DNA from 2 places in the Mesorhizobium sp. M8A.F.Ca.ET.057.01.1.1 genome. Region 2 is predicted to be linked to the other one. Evidence: riboswitches for the same ligand, from Rfam matches in the RefSeq annotation. Region 2 holds a riboswitch; the other holds the start of a gene.
What was found. A riboswitch is a leader RNA that binds a small molecule or an ion and turns the genes downstream of it on or off. The one in region 2 is predicted to bind S-adenosylmethionine.
Positions count from the first base shown of each region.

Region 1 (7,088 bases), 2.1 Mb from region 2:
TCGTCGTAGAGGTCGCGCCGCCAGCGGCGGCCGTAGAGATAACCGGTGATCAGTTCCGGCAATGAATAACCAAGCGCGTCGGATGAGCGGTTGGCCATGTATCCAGCAAAGGCCTGTGGTATCCGCCCCCGGAGAATATCGGCGATGATCTGCCGCGTGATCATAAAGGGTGGAACATAGGGGTAAGAGCGAGCGATGTGCGGGTGCTTACTCATCAGGATCGCATAGGCTTCGACATAGCCGTCCCGGCGGCCCGAAATCGAATTCTGGGAATTGTGCTTCGTCCAGTCGATATCTTCCGACAATTGCGCGCCGAAGCGCTGTGCGAAGCGCAGCAGAAGCTCCCGGTCCTGCATCCGGGGGATGTCGCTGTCATAGCCGCCGATGGCCAACAAAGCTTCCCGCCTCGCCGTTATCGCCGACCCGGCGATGAAGGCCGTCTGCGCAACCACAGCCCGCTCCAGCATCGGCGGATTGAGGAAAGCACTACGGTTGACGCAGGCGGTGCCACGGCCACCCTTCACCGAGACATATGAGGAGAGCAGGACTTCGAGGGCCGGATTGTCGTCGAACCATGCCAGCGTTCGTTCAAGCCGGTGCGGCAGGAAGAGATCGTCCGAATCAAGAAAAGTCACCACGGGCGCCCTCGCCAGCTCGATGCCGGCATTCCTGGCGGCATTGGCGCCGCGCCATTTCGCGCCGACATAGATCAGCCGAGGGTCGCGAATGCGCGCAAGCGCCGCTTCCGTCCCATCGGTCGAGCCATCGTCGACGACGATGTGCTCAAACCGAGTCATGCTCTGAGAAAGCACGCTTTCCACGGCGCGGAGCACCGTTTCGCGCCGGTTGTGAGTCGGTGTGATGACCGTGATGAGGGGCAAATGCTCCACGTCAGCTGTTTCCAGCGCGAAAATGCACTTTCCGATAGCTCTTTTCAGTCCTCAGGATGGTTGAATGGATCGGAGTTCCCCCTTGGATGGGCCTCATCGGGATTAAGTGCGACGCTACAAAAAACAACCTGTTATGTCACCCATTGTGCCGTCGCTCTGACGACAAGGAATGGTGAATTCCGGCGCCCAGCGCTTCAACCGCAACACTTTTGCCAACCGCTGAAATTGGCGGAGGCTCTTGGCGGTTGCGCCATGTGGTGTTGGCCGACGGCGTTGAACATCCGCACAAGCCCACGGATATCCTGGCATAGGACGCCGACGGCAGCCTTATCGCTTCAGCAAAAACACCGCCTGCTGGCCAAAGAAATTCCAGAACCACCAAGGCATCGACAGGCCGATCTTCTGGCCGTTGGCGTCGAGCGCGGTCGCTTTTTCCACCGTCGCACCAAGCTCCTCGCACAGATTGACGAAGTCGCGGATGGTGCAGAAGTGGATGTTGGGCGTGTCGTACCAGGAGTAGGGCAGATCCTTGGTCACCGGCATGCGGCCCTTGACGAACAGCGACAGGCGCACCCGCCAATGGCCGAAATTGGGGAAGGACACGATGGCCCGATTGCCGATCCGGAGCAGTTCGTCGAGCACCAGCTTCGGGTTGCGGGTGGCCTGCAGGGTCTGCGACAGGACGACGAAGTCAAAACCCTTGTCGGGATAGAATTCGAGATCCTTGTCGGCATCGCCCTGGATGACCGAGAGGCCGCGCGCCACGCATTCGTTGACGCCGCGCTGCGAAAGCTCAAGGCCGCGACCGTCGACCTGCTTGGTTTCCTGCAGCAATTCGAGCAGCGAGCCGTCGCCGGAGCCCACGTCGAGCACGCGCGATTGCGGCGGGATGAGGTTGGCGACGACCTCAAGGTCGACACGCTGGCTGCCATTGACGCTCATGGCTTCGCCTCCTGAGTGGCGCATGACGATGGTCCGAAAAGTCCGCAATTTTTCTGGGTCATGGCTTCGCCTTTCCGTCTGACGCATGACCGTGGTCCGAAAAGTCTGCGACTTTTCGGGGTCATGCGCCGAGCCCCCTGGCGCGCGCGGCGGAACCGATAAAGCCGTTGATGGCGGCAAACAGTTCCGGTTCGTCGAGCAGGAAGGCGTCGTGGCCGCGGTCGGTCTCGATCTCCACGAAGGACACCGAGGCGCCGGCGGCGTTGAGCGCATGCACGATCGAGCGGCTCTCTTCGGTCGGGAACAGCCAGTCCGACGTGAAGGACACCAGGCAGAAGCGGGTCTTCGTGCCGGCAAAGGCGTCCGCCAGCCGGCCGCCATGGTCGGCGGCAAGGTCGAAATAATCCATCGACCGTGTCATGTAGAGGTAGGAGTTGGCGTCGAAGCGGTCCACGAAGGTCATGCCCTGGTGGCGCAGATAGCTCTCGATCTGGAAATCGGCATCGAAGCCGAAGGTCAGGGCTTCGCGGTCCTGCAGGTTGCGGCCGAATTTGCGGTGCAGGGCGGCTTCCGACAGATAGGTGATGTGGGCGGCCATGCGCGCCACCGCCAACCCCTTTTCCGGGCGCTTGCCGTGCTCGAAATATTTGCCGCCATGCCAGTCCGGATCGGCCATCACGGCCTGCCGCCCGACCTCGTGGAAGGCGATGTTCTGTGACGAATGGCGCGCGCCGGTGGCGATCGGCAGTGCCGAGAATACCCGTTCGGGATAGCTCGACGCCCATTGCAGCACCTGCATGCCGCCCATCGAACCGCCCAGCACGCAGAACAGCTTCTCTATGCCGAAATGGTCGACCAGCATCTGCTGCGCACGCACCATGTCGCGGATGGTGATGACAGGAAGGTCGAGCCCATAGGGCTTTCCCGTGGCGGGGTTGGTCGAGGCCGGCCCGGTGGAACCAAGGCAGCCGCCGATGACATTGGAGCAGATGACGAAGAAACGGTTGGTGTCGATAATCTTGCCGGGGCCGATCAGCACTTCCCACCAACCTGGCTTGCCGGTCACCGGATTGGTGTTGGCGACATGCTGGTCGCCGGTCAGTGCGTGGCAGACGAGGATGGCATTGGAACGGGCATCGTTCAGAATGCCATAGGTCTGATAGGCGATCTGGAACGGCGACAGCAGCGTGCCGGCATCGAGCTTGAGCGGCTTGTCGGGTCCGAAACGCAACACCAGGCTCGACGGATTGTCGACCTCGTTGTTGGTCCTTGCTGCGCGCAGAGCGGCCATTCTTGTCTCACTTGCTGCATCATAGCAGGCGAAAAATCGCCGCCGATGCGTCCGTCCGTCCGGCCGCGGACAATAAAAAACCGGCATTGCCATTCGCAAAGCCGGTTACGTCACGCAAACGGCCCTTTAGCGAATTGTTTAACGTGGCTGCAAGCCGACCGGCCAAATCACCACGGAACTGTCACCGCACTTCTAGAACCCGCCCGCCTCGCCGTCAATGGCGGCCGCTTGCACCACTGCCGCCCCTCGACATTGCCGGCCATGGCTTGTATTTCCGCAGCGGCTTCCGGATGGAGGCATTCTCGACGGATTTTGCAAGTTATGAACCAGACACCGGATCAGGCACGTCCAACCCCACGCGCGGGCATCATGGACATAGACGCCTATGTGCCCGGCAAGAGCACGGCGCCGGCCGGTGTCGCCAAGGTCTACAAGCTGTCGTCGAACGAGAACCCGCTTGGGCCGTCGCCGAAGGCGATCGAGGCCGCGCGTGAGGTCGCCGGCAAACTCGACGTCTATCCCGACGGTACCGCCAGACGGTTGCGAGAGGCGATCGCCGAGGTGCATGGCCTCAACGCGCAGAACATCATCTGCTCCAACGGTTCCGACGAGATCCTTGGCCTGCTGGCGCAGACCTATCTCGCGCCCGGCGACGAGGCCATGTTCACCGAGCACGCCTTCATGGTCTACAAGATATACATCCAGTCGGCGGGCGCCACCCCGGTCGCGGTCAAGGAGACCGACGAGCGCGCCGACATCGATGCGATGCTGGCGGCTGTGACGCCGCGCACGAAAATCGTGTTCCTGGCCAATCCCAACAATCCGACCGGCACCTATGTGCCGTTCCAGGAGGTGCGTCGCCTGCACGCCGGACTGCCGAAAAACGTGCTGCTGGTGCTCGACGCGGCCTATGCCGAATATGTCCGCCGCAACGATTACGAAGCCGGCATCGAGTTGGCCGGCAGCGCCGAGAACGTGGTGATGACCCGCACCTTCTCCAAGATCGGCCTCGGCGGCGCGCGTATCGGCTGGATGTACGGTCCGATACACATTGTCGATGCGATCAACCGCGTGCGCGGCCCCTTCAATGTCAATGCGACGGCGATCGAGGCCGGCATCGCCGCGATCCGCGACCGCGCCCATGTCGAGCGCAGCGTGGCGCATAACGAGACCTGGCTCACCTGGCTGAGCGGCGAGATGACTGGGCTCGGACTGCGCGTGACGCCCAGCGTCGGCAATTTCCTGCTCATTCATTTTCCCGACGACCAGAGGCATTCGGCGGCTGCGGCGGATGATTATCTGAGCGCGCGCGGCTATATTCTGCGGCGCGTTTCAGGCTACGGCTTTCCCAACGCGCTGCGCATGACCGTCGGCACCGAAGAGGCCAATCGCGGCGTTGTCGCCGCGCTCACGACATTCCTGAAAAGCTAGAACGCCTGAAAAGTTACACACCATGGCATCACCGATGTTCGAAAAAATCGCGCTGGTCGGCATCGGCCTGATCGGCTCGTCGCTGGCCCGCGTCATCCGCCGCGAAGGCTTGGCTCGCCATGTCGCGATCTCGACGCGCAGTGCGGCAACGCTCAAACGAGCCGAGGAACTGGGGCTCGGCGAGTCCTACACCACCGATGCCCGGGAAGCGGTGCGTGATGCCGATCTGGTCATCGTCTCGGTGCCGGTGGGCTCATCCGGTGCGGTGGCGCAGGAGATTGCGCCGGCGCTGAAAAAAGGTGCGATCCTCACCGATGTCGGCTCGACCAAGGCCTCGGTCATCGCGCAGATGCAACCGCATGTGCCTGAGGGCGTCCATTTCATTCCCGGCCATCCGCTGGCGGGTACCGAAAAATCCGGACCGGATGCCGGATTTGCCGACCTTTTCGACAATCGCTGGTGCATTTTCACGCCGGTGCCGGGCACCGATCCGGACGCGCTGGAACGGCTGTCGGAATTCTGGCGCCGCTGCGGCGCCAACATCGACACGATGGACCCGCAGCATCACGACATGACGCTGGCCATCGTCTCGCATCTGCCGCACATCATCGCCTACAACATTGTCGGCACCGCCGACGATCTGGAATCGGTGACGAAGACGGAAGTCATCAAATATTCCGCCTCCGGCTTTCGCGATTTCACGCGTCTGGCCGCCTCCGATCCGACCATGTGGCGGGATGTCTGCCTGCACAACAAGGATGCCATCCTGGAAATGCTGGCGCGCTTCTCGGAAGACCTGGCGTTCCTGCAGCGCGCGATCCGCTGGGGCGACGGCGACAAGCTCTTCGACCTGTTCACCCGCACCCGCGCCGTGCGCCGCTCGATCATCGAGGCGGGTCAGGATATCGACGCGCCGGACTTTGGCCGCCAGGCGGTCGAGCATCCGGCAAAGGTCTAGAGCGGTTCAGAGTTTGATAGAATCTCTGGCCCGCTCTAACTTCTTGTTTTTACGCAAATTCCGGACGGAAAACCGCTACGCACTTTTCCTGGAATTGCTCTAAGCTGTTTCAGGCCAGGTCGCTGCCATCATGGCGAGCGTTTCCGCCCGATCCGGCGCGCCCAGCCTGCCGCCGAAGCGCAGGCATTTGAGCGCGGCGGCGGCACTGGCAAAGCGCAGTGCGTGCTCGATCGGCATGGCTTCCGCCAGCCCGACGGCAAAGGCGCCATGAAAGACATCGCCGGCGGCCAGCGTGTCGACCGCCTTGATCCTCGGGGCCTCGACATGGCGGGATGATCCGGCGCTTCGATCGAACCACCAGGTACCTGCCGCGCCGCCGGTAACCGCGACGAACGCATCGGTGCGGGAGGCGAGGTCCGTGCAGGCGGTCTCCAGATCCAGCGCGTGGCCGCATATGATGCGCACTGCCGGCTCGGAGCCGACGACGTGCGAGGCCAGTGACAACAGCTGCTCCAGCACCGCCAGCGGCGCGGTATCGGCATCGAGGATAGCCGGCCTGCCCGCGGCGCGCGCCGCCTTCAGGGCAAGTGCCGCTGCCCCTGGCCAGCGCACGTCGGCCAGCACGGCATCGAATGCCGTGATGTCGGGAAACGGCAAAGCCTCGGGATCAGCCTGCGCGCGGGGTCGTAGAAGACACGATGATACGCTCGCCATGCGCATCGACCAGGATCGAGGCCAGTGCCGAACGTGCGCCGCCGACGCGGCGCACGTGGCTGCAATCGACGCCCTCGGCCTCGATCCCAGCAATCAGCTGATCGCCGACCGGATCGTCGCCGGCGCTCGCCCATAGCGATATCTCGGCGCCGAGACGATGCGCTGCGCAGGTCGCGCTTGTGGCCATGCCCGAGGCGATCTGGACGCCGTCGGAGGCGATGAATTTTCCCTGATGGTGAGGCAACGTATCGACACGCAGGATCGTATCCAGCGTCAACGCCCCGACACTCAGAAGCTTCACGTGTCTTGCCATGGCGGCGCTAGATCGGGATGACGTTTCGTTGAATCGTCATCCCGGTCGATCTCTTTGTTGGAGTATGATCTCTGGACAAACGGAAACCGTTTGTCCGCGAAAACCGGTTCCCACTTTTCGGGATCATGCTCTATTGCACCGGCTTGATCTTGCCCAGCGGGATGAAGCCGAGCGAGGCCTTGCCCTTGACCACCTTCAGCGGCATCGACGGTTCGCTGCCGAGCAGAGCCAGGGCGCCAAAACCCTGCTCGATCGCATTCTTCTGCTCGGGTATGGCGCCGGCAAGGATGGATGCCACGGCCTTCGGATCCTTGATCCGGATCATCAGATCGGCGTCGACCAGGCCTTCTGCATCGACCGACAGCGGCCCGGAAACGGTGACGCGCGCCGTCCCCGACGACAGATCGAGATTGCGGATTTCGATCCGCTGGCCGCGCAGGCTTTTCACCTGCGTGCCGACCAGCGCAACGCCGTTCTTCAGTGTCACGTCGCCACTGGCATCGAGCGCCGGCAACACGCGCCCGCCGATCGCGTCGGGATCGATTTCAA
Region 1 covers NZ_CP034454.1:919,811-926,898, forward strand. The annotation lists gene EJ077_RS04255 (glycosyltransferase family 2 protein) at 1-890, opposite strand, end outside; gene metW (methionine biosynthesis protein MetW) at 1,218-1,832, opposite strand; gene EJ077_RS04265 (homoserine O-acetyltransferase MetX) at 1,954-3,123, opposite strand; SAM riboswitch at 3,230-3,307, opposite strand; gene hisC (histidinol-phosphate transaminase) at 3,445-4,554, shown strand; gene EJ077_RS04275 (prephenate/arogenate dehydrogenase family protein) at 4,577-5,512, shown strand; partial or broken gene EJ077_RS04280 (sugar kinase) at 5,612-6,539, opposite strand; gene EJ077_RS04285 (DUF2125 domain-containing protein) at 6,670-7,088, opposite strand, start outside.
Region 1: another riboswitch for S-adenosylmethionine. It lies ahead of EJ077_RS04265 (homoserine O-acetyltransferase MetX); the one in region 2 lies ahead of EJ077_RS25995 (O-succinylhomoserine sulfhydrylase).

Region 2 (7,088 bases):
CTTGCGTCGATAGCCGACGAATTCCCCGAGGTGATCGAGGATATCAGGGGCACCGGGCTGATGCTCGGCCTCAAATGCGCGATGCCCAACGGCAAGGTCAACATGGCGCTGCGCGACCAGCATTTGCTGGCGGTTCCGGCCGGCGACAACGTCATTCGCCTGCTGCCGCCGCTCACCGTCACCGATGCCGAGATTCACGACGCACTCGGTCGCATCCGCGCTGGCGCCAAGGGCCTGTCGGAGGCCATTGCCTCCGCCGCCGCGAAGTAATCCGGAACCATTCCTGATGTCAGTTCGCCATTTCACCGATCTTTCCACCGTTTCCGAAGGCGATTTGCGCTTCATGCTGGATGATGCGGTGACGCGAAAGGCCCGTCTCAAGGCCGGCGAGCGGACCAAGCCGCTCGAAGGCAAGGTGCTGGCCATGATCTTCGACAAACCGTCCACGCGCACGCGCGTTTCTTTCGACGTCGGCATGCGCCAGCTTGGCGGCGAGACCATCATGTTGACCGGCACCGAGATGCAACTCGGCCGCTCCGAGACCATCGCCGACACCGCCAAGGTGCTGTCGCGCTATGTCGACGCCATCATGATCCGCACCACCTCGCATGAGCGGCTGCTGGAGTTGACCGAGAATGCCACCGTTCCGGTGATCAACGGGCTGACCGACGACACCCACCCCTGCCAGTTGATGGCCGACATCATGACTTTTGAGGAGCATCGCGGTCCGGTGGCTGGCAAGACCATTGCCTGGACCGGCGACGGCAACAACGTGCTGCACTCGCTGCTCGAGGCCTCGGCACGGTTCCGTTTCAACCTCAACGTCGCCGTACCCGAGGGCAGCGAACCGGCGCAGAAGCACATCGACTGGTCCAAGGCGCATGGCGGCAAGCTGCATTTCACCCGCTCGCCCGAGGAAGCCGTCGACCAGGCCGACTGCGTCGTCACCGACTGTTGGGTGTCGATGGGCCAGGAACACCGTGCCCGCGGCCACAATGTCTTCTCGCCCTATCAGGTCAACGCGGCGCTGATGGCCAAGGCAAAGCCCGACGCCCTGTTCATGCATTGCCTGCCGGCCCATCGCGGCGAGGAGGTGACCGACGAGGTCATCGACGGACCGCATTCGGTGGTCTTCGACGAGGCTGAGAACCGGCTCCACGCCCAGAAGGCCGTGCTTGCCTGGTGTCTCGGTGCTTGAAGTGTCTTGGCGCCTGAAATGCCCAGGCGCTTGATCTGCGGGGGCGCGATGCCTATCTGCGCCGCATCACGCAAATCAAGCGCGTTTGGACGCATGTGCCCACCAGGGCCGCATGGCCGCGCCCTGGAGCTTTGTCATGTTGGAAAGCCATCAAGTGACTGAACATCACCCCAAACTCGGCGAGTTCGGCTACGCCGGCGACGATCACGTCGTTCCCTTCGAAGTCGGTCCGCTCGACGTGCGTGGCCGCACGGTGCAGCTCGGGCCAATGCTCGACGCCATCCTCGGCCGCCACGACTATCCCGAGCCGGTCGCCCGCCTGCTGGCGGAAGCCTGTGTGCTGACGGTGCTGCTCGGCACCTCGCTCAAGTTCGAAGGCAAGTTCATCCTGCAGACCCGCACCGACGGGCCTGTCGACATGCTGGTCGCGGACTTTTCCACGCCCTCGGCGCTGCGCGCCTATGCGCGTTTCGACGCCGACCGGCTGGAGGCACTGATTGCGGCAGGAGAGACCTCGCAGCAAACGCTGCTTGGCGGCGGCGTGCTGGCGCTGACCATCGACCAGGGCGCCCATACGCAGCGCTATCAGGGCATCGTCCAGCTTGACGGCGAAACGCTGGAAGACGCGGCGCGCACCTATTTCCGCCAGTCGGAACAGATCCCGACGGATATCAGGCTCTCGGTCGCCAAGCTGCTGACGCCCGGTATCGGCGGTGCGCGCGAGCAGTGGCGCGCCGGCGGCATACTGGCGCAGTTCCTGCCGCAATCGCCCGAGCGCATGCGCGTTCCGGACCTGCCGGGTGGCGATGGCGATCCGCGCGAGGAAGTCCACGATCCGGCCGATAATTCCTGGCAGGAACTCCTGGCCTTGCTCGGCACGATCGAGCCGACCGAGCTGATCGACCCGACCATCGGCGCCGAGCGGCTGCTCTATCGCTTGTTCCACGAGCATGGCGTGCGCGTCTTCGGCGGCGTTCCCGTCACCGACCAGTGCTCATGCTCCAGGGACAAGATCCGAGGCATCCTCGAGGGCTTCTCCGCACAGGAGATCAAGGACAGCACCGAGGATGGCGGCATCCACGTCGCCTGCGAGTTCTGCTCGACCCAGTACGACTTCGATCCAGCCGAGTTTGCGGCTCAGTAAAGCCTTTCCTTCTCCCCGTTCCACGGGGAGAAGGTGCCCGAAGGGCGGATGAGGGGCAGCGCTAACTTCGGCGAATGCCCGCGCAGTCCCCTGCATGCGAGGAAGGAACAGAATCTCAGAAGTTGATGCTGCCCCTGCGCATTTCTCCCTTAGTGACGGGGAGAAAGATGCTAATTCACCGTGCGCCTTGTCCCAGGCAGATCGAGCGAGAAGGCGGGGATGGCGATGTCGAACGTCTCGCCGCGCTTGTTGCGCATCGTGTAGCGCCCGACCATGATCCCGGACGGTGTCGAGAGCGGGCAGCCGGACGTGTATTGATAGCTGTCGCCGGGGTTGAGTTCCGGCTGGTCGCCGACAACGCCTGGCCCGCGCACTTCCTCGACCCGGCCGGCGCCATCGGTGATGTGCCAATAGCGCGACAACAACTGCACGAACTCGTCCGACTGGTTGTCGATCGTTATCTGATAGCCCCAGACATAGCGGTTCTCCGAGGGATCCGAACGGTCCTCGAGATAAAACGGCCTGACCTGCACTTCGATGTTGCGCGTCACGGCGCGGTACATGAGCGGCTCCAAAACAATCCGATGACTTTCGGCGCTCCCGGTGAGCAGGTCAACGTGCGCGTCTTGTCGCGGCTGACCTTGAACCGCAGGTGCCGGCAAAGAATGTCATTTAAGTGACACACGATAATGGTGGTGTGCGCGAACCGGGCGACTCGGCGCTCTGTCGAACTGTTGAAAACGGCCACGCTGCGGGCCGCCTTTCCGGAGTGACCAGATCTCGATGGAACTCACCTTCATAGCCGCCTCGCTTTCGACCGCACTCATCCTTTCAAACGCCGCCAGCATTTTGCTCGCCGCTTCACAGTTGAAACGGCGCACCACGATCGCCCCGCCAGCCGGCAAGTCGCAACCGGTCTCGATCGTCGTCCCGTCGCGTGGCGTCGAGCCGTTCACGCATGAGACGCTGGAACGCGCCTTCGCCCTCGACTGGCCACGCTATGAGCTGATCTTCTGCGTCGCCCATGCCGACGACCCCGTGGTGAAACTAATAAACAGGGCGATTGCCCGGTTTCCCAAGGTGCCGGCCTGGCTACTGATCGGTGACGACCGCGTCAGCGCCAACCCAAAGCTCAACAATTGCGTCAAGGGTTGGGAAGCGGCGCGCCACAACTGGGTCATCCTTGCCGATTCCAACGTCTTGATGCCGAGGGACTATGTCGAGCACATGATGGCGGCATGGCGGCCCGACACCGGCCTTGTCTGCTCGACGCCGATCGGCTCGCGGCCCGAGGGTTTCTGGGCCGATGTCGAATGCGCCTTCCTCAACACATTGCAGGCCCGCTGGCAGTATGCCGGCGAGGCGCTCGGCCTCGGCTTTGCCCAGGGCAAGAGCATGCTGTGGAACAAGCCGATGCTGGATGCCAATGGCGGCATTCGCGCGCTGGCCGCCGAGATCGCCGAAGACGCGGCCGCCACGAAGCTGGTGAAAGGCCTCGGCTTGCACGTCAATCTCGTTGCGGCGCCCTTCGAGCAGCCGCTCGGCCAGCGCACGCTTGGCGTGATCTGGTCGCGCCAGGCCCGCTGGGCGCGCCTGCGCCGCGTCACCTTCCCGCTGTTCTTCGCGCCCGAAATCCTGACCGGCGCGGCGGTGCCTCTCGCGCTTGCCCTGGTTGCTGCGGCGAGCGCGGGCGTCAGCCTCTGGGCAACCGCGATTGCCGTGTTGGCGGCCTACTACCTACCGGAGTGCGCGCTGGCCTTGTCCAAGGGCTGGTACCTCTCGCCGCGCATGGTCGCGGCCATGATGGCGCGGGACGCGATGCTCCCAACCCTCTGGGCGCGCGGCTGGCTCGGCGGCGCCGTCGACTGGCGCGGCAACGCCATGACCATCCGCACCAAGGCGGCCGAACTGGAGGAGACGCCGTCGCGCGCCTGATCGCCGCGGACGACGCTCCCAAACAGCCTATTTAGCGGCCTTCAGCGCCTGCGCGATGTCTTCCAGCAGGTCGTCCGTATCCTCCAGGCCGACCGACAGCCTGAGCGTTCCTGGCCCGATGCCGAGTTCGGTGCGCGCCTCGTCGCTCAGATTCTTGTGCGTCGTCGTCGCCGGATGGGTGATCAGGCTCTTGGCATCGCCGAGATTGTTCGAGATCAGCACGATTTCGAGGGCGTTCTGCAGGGCGAAGGCCGCCGGCTTGCCGCCCTTGACGTCGAGGCAGATCAGCGTCGAGCCGCCCGACATCTGCTTCTTGACGACGGCGGCCTGCGGATGGTCGGCGCGGCCGGGATAGATGACGCGGGCGATCTGCGGCTGCTCGGCCAGGAAGTCGGCGATCCTGCCGGCGCTTTCCGTCTGCTGGCGCACGCGCAGCGGCAGCGTCTCGAGGCCCTTCAGCAAGGTCCAGGCATTGAAGGGCGACAGGCTGGGGCCGGTGTGGCGGAAATAGTCGTGCAGGTTTTCGTCGATCCACTTCTTGTCCGACAGGATGACGCCGCCGAGGCAACGGCCCTGGCCGTCAATATGCTTGGTGGCCGAGTAGACGACGATGTGCGCACCAAGCTGCAACGGCTTCTGCTGCAGCGGCGTGGCGAAGACATTGTCGACGACAAGCCGCGCGCCGATCGAATTGGCAAGCGAGGCGACGGCTGATATGTCGACGACTTCCAGCGTCGGGTTGGTCGGGCTTTCCAGGAAGAACAGCTTGGTGTTCGGCCTGACCGCCTTTTCCCAATTGGCGATGTCGGTGCCGTCGACCAAGGTCGCCTCGATGCCATAGCGCGGCGCCAGCGTCTCGACCACCCAGCGACAGGAGCCGAACAGCGCGCGCGCTGCAACGATATGGTCGCCGGCCTTGACGCTGCATAGAAGGGCAGCCGTCACCGCCGCCATGCCCGACGCCGTGGCGCGCGCATCCTCGGCGCCTTCCAGCGCGCACATGCGCTTTTCGAACATGTCGACGGTCGGGTTGGCGTAACGCGAATAGATGAAGCCAGGCTCTTCGCCCTTGAAGCGGGCCTCGGCCGCCTGGGCGGTCTTGTAGACATAACCCTGGGTCAGGTACATCGCCTCGGCGGTTTCGCCGAATTGGGAACGCAGGGTTCCGCCATGCACGAGTGCCGTCTGAGGTTTCCAGTTGCGCTTCTTGTTGCTCATCGCTTTGTTCCAGACACAAAAAAACCGGCCGCGAAAGTCGCAACCGGTCCATACGGCCTTGCGGCCCGACGGTCCTTTAGCGACTTGTTTAACGTGGCTGCAAGCCGACCGGCCAAATCACCACGGGATAACGACCCTTTAGACCCGCGCCACGCTTGCGTCAATTGCCGGCTTCATTAAGAGGTTTGTACCAAGGCAGGTTCCGCAAAAGTGCCCAGTGGTTTTGCGGCGAGAACCTGCACCAAAAGAGACCAGTCTTGGGGCGGAGCCAGACTTTGCGGCAGACAGGCATTCTTCCCGATCAGGACATTTCGGCGCTGTTCCAGTCCGGCGCGCTGAAGTCGCCGCGCGCGCTCGATGCCGATCAGATCCAGCCGGCGAGCCTTGATCTCAGATTGGGCGAAAAGGCCTGGCGGGTGCGCGCCTCGTTCCTGCCCGGCCCCAACCACAAGGTCTCGGAAAAGCTCGATCGGCTGCAACTCCACGAGATCAATCTGACCGAAGGCGCGGTTCTCGAAACCGGCTGCGTCTATATCGTGCCGCTGCTCGAAAGTCTGGCCCTGCCGGCTGGCATTTCGGCCTCGGCCAATCCGAAGAGCTCGACCGGGCGGCTCGACATCTTCACCCGCGTCATGACCGATCGCGGCCACGAGTTCGACAAGATCGCCGCCGGCTATCACGGTCCGCTCTATCTCGAAGTCAGCCCGCGCACTTTTCCGATCGTGGTGCGCACCGGTTCGCGCCTGTCGCAGATCCGCTTCCGCACCGGCAATGCACTGCTATCGGAAGCCGAACTGCATGAACTGCACCGCGCCGAAATGCTGGTCGCCACCGATCCGCCCAACATTTCCGGCGGCGGCATCGCGTTGTCGATCGACCTCAATGGCGATAAGGATGGGCTGGTCGGCTATCGCGGCAAGCACCACACCGGCCTCGTCGATGTGGACAAGCGTGCCGCCCAGGATGTCCTCGACTTCTGGGAGCCGATCCACAAGAGCGGCGCCGGCGAACTGGTGCTCGATCCCGACGAGTTCTACATCCTGGTGAGCCAGGAGGCGGTGCATGTACCGCCGCTCTACGCCGCCGAGATGACGCCCTTCGATCCGCTGGTCGGCGAGTTCCGTGTCCACTATGCCGGCTTTTTCGATCCGGGGTTCGGCCATTCGGCGTCCGGCGGCACCGGCAGCCGGGCGGTGCTCGAGGTGCGCAGCCACGAAGTGCCGTTCATCCTCGACCATGGGCAGATCGTCGGCCGGCTGGTCTACGAGCACATGCTGAAGCGGCCGCGGGCGCTTTACGGCACCGATCTCGGCTCCAACTACCAGGCGCAAGGCCTGAAACTGTCCAAGCATTTCCGCGCGGTGCGCTAAGGTCGACGCTGCCGATCTCCCCACGAGAGGGGGATCACGCCCTCGTGGCCTTTAAAGCGCCTTCACCGCCACCTTTACCGGCTTTTCGATTTCCAGCGGGTTGCGCAGCGGCAGGCCGAAATCCCCTGCCTCGATCTCGAATACGTCGCCGGCCTCCGTATTGACGCCGTCGGCGAAGGACAGCGTCGCGGTGCCGAACATATGCACATGCACGTCGCCCGGC
Region 2 covers NZ_CP034454.1:5,453,790-5,460,877, reverse strand. The annotation lists gene EJ077_RS26020 (aspartate aminotransferase family protein) at 1-270, shown strand, start outside; gene argF (ornithine carbamoyltransferase) at 287-1,198, shown strand; gene EJ077_RS26010 (Hsp33 family molecular chaperone) at 1,311-2,342, shown strand; gene apaG (Co2+/Mg2+ efflux protein ApaG) at 2,513-2,905, opposite strand; gene EJ077_RS26000 (ceramide glucosyltransferase) at 3,126-4,277, shown strand; gene EJ077_RS25995 (O-succinylhomoserine sulfhydrylase) at 4,305-5,495, opposite strand; SAM riboswitch at 5,552-5,629, opposite strand; gene EJ077_RS25990 (2'-deoxycytidine 5'-triphosphate deaminase) at 5,771-6,865, shown strand; gene araD1 (AraD1 family protein) at 6,917-7,088, opposite strand, start outside.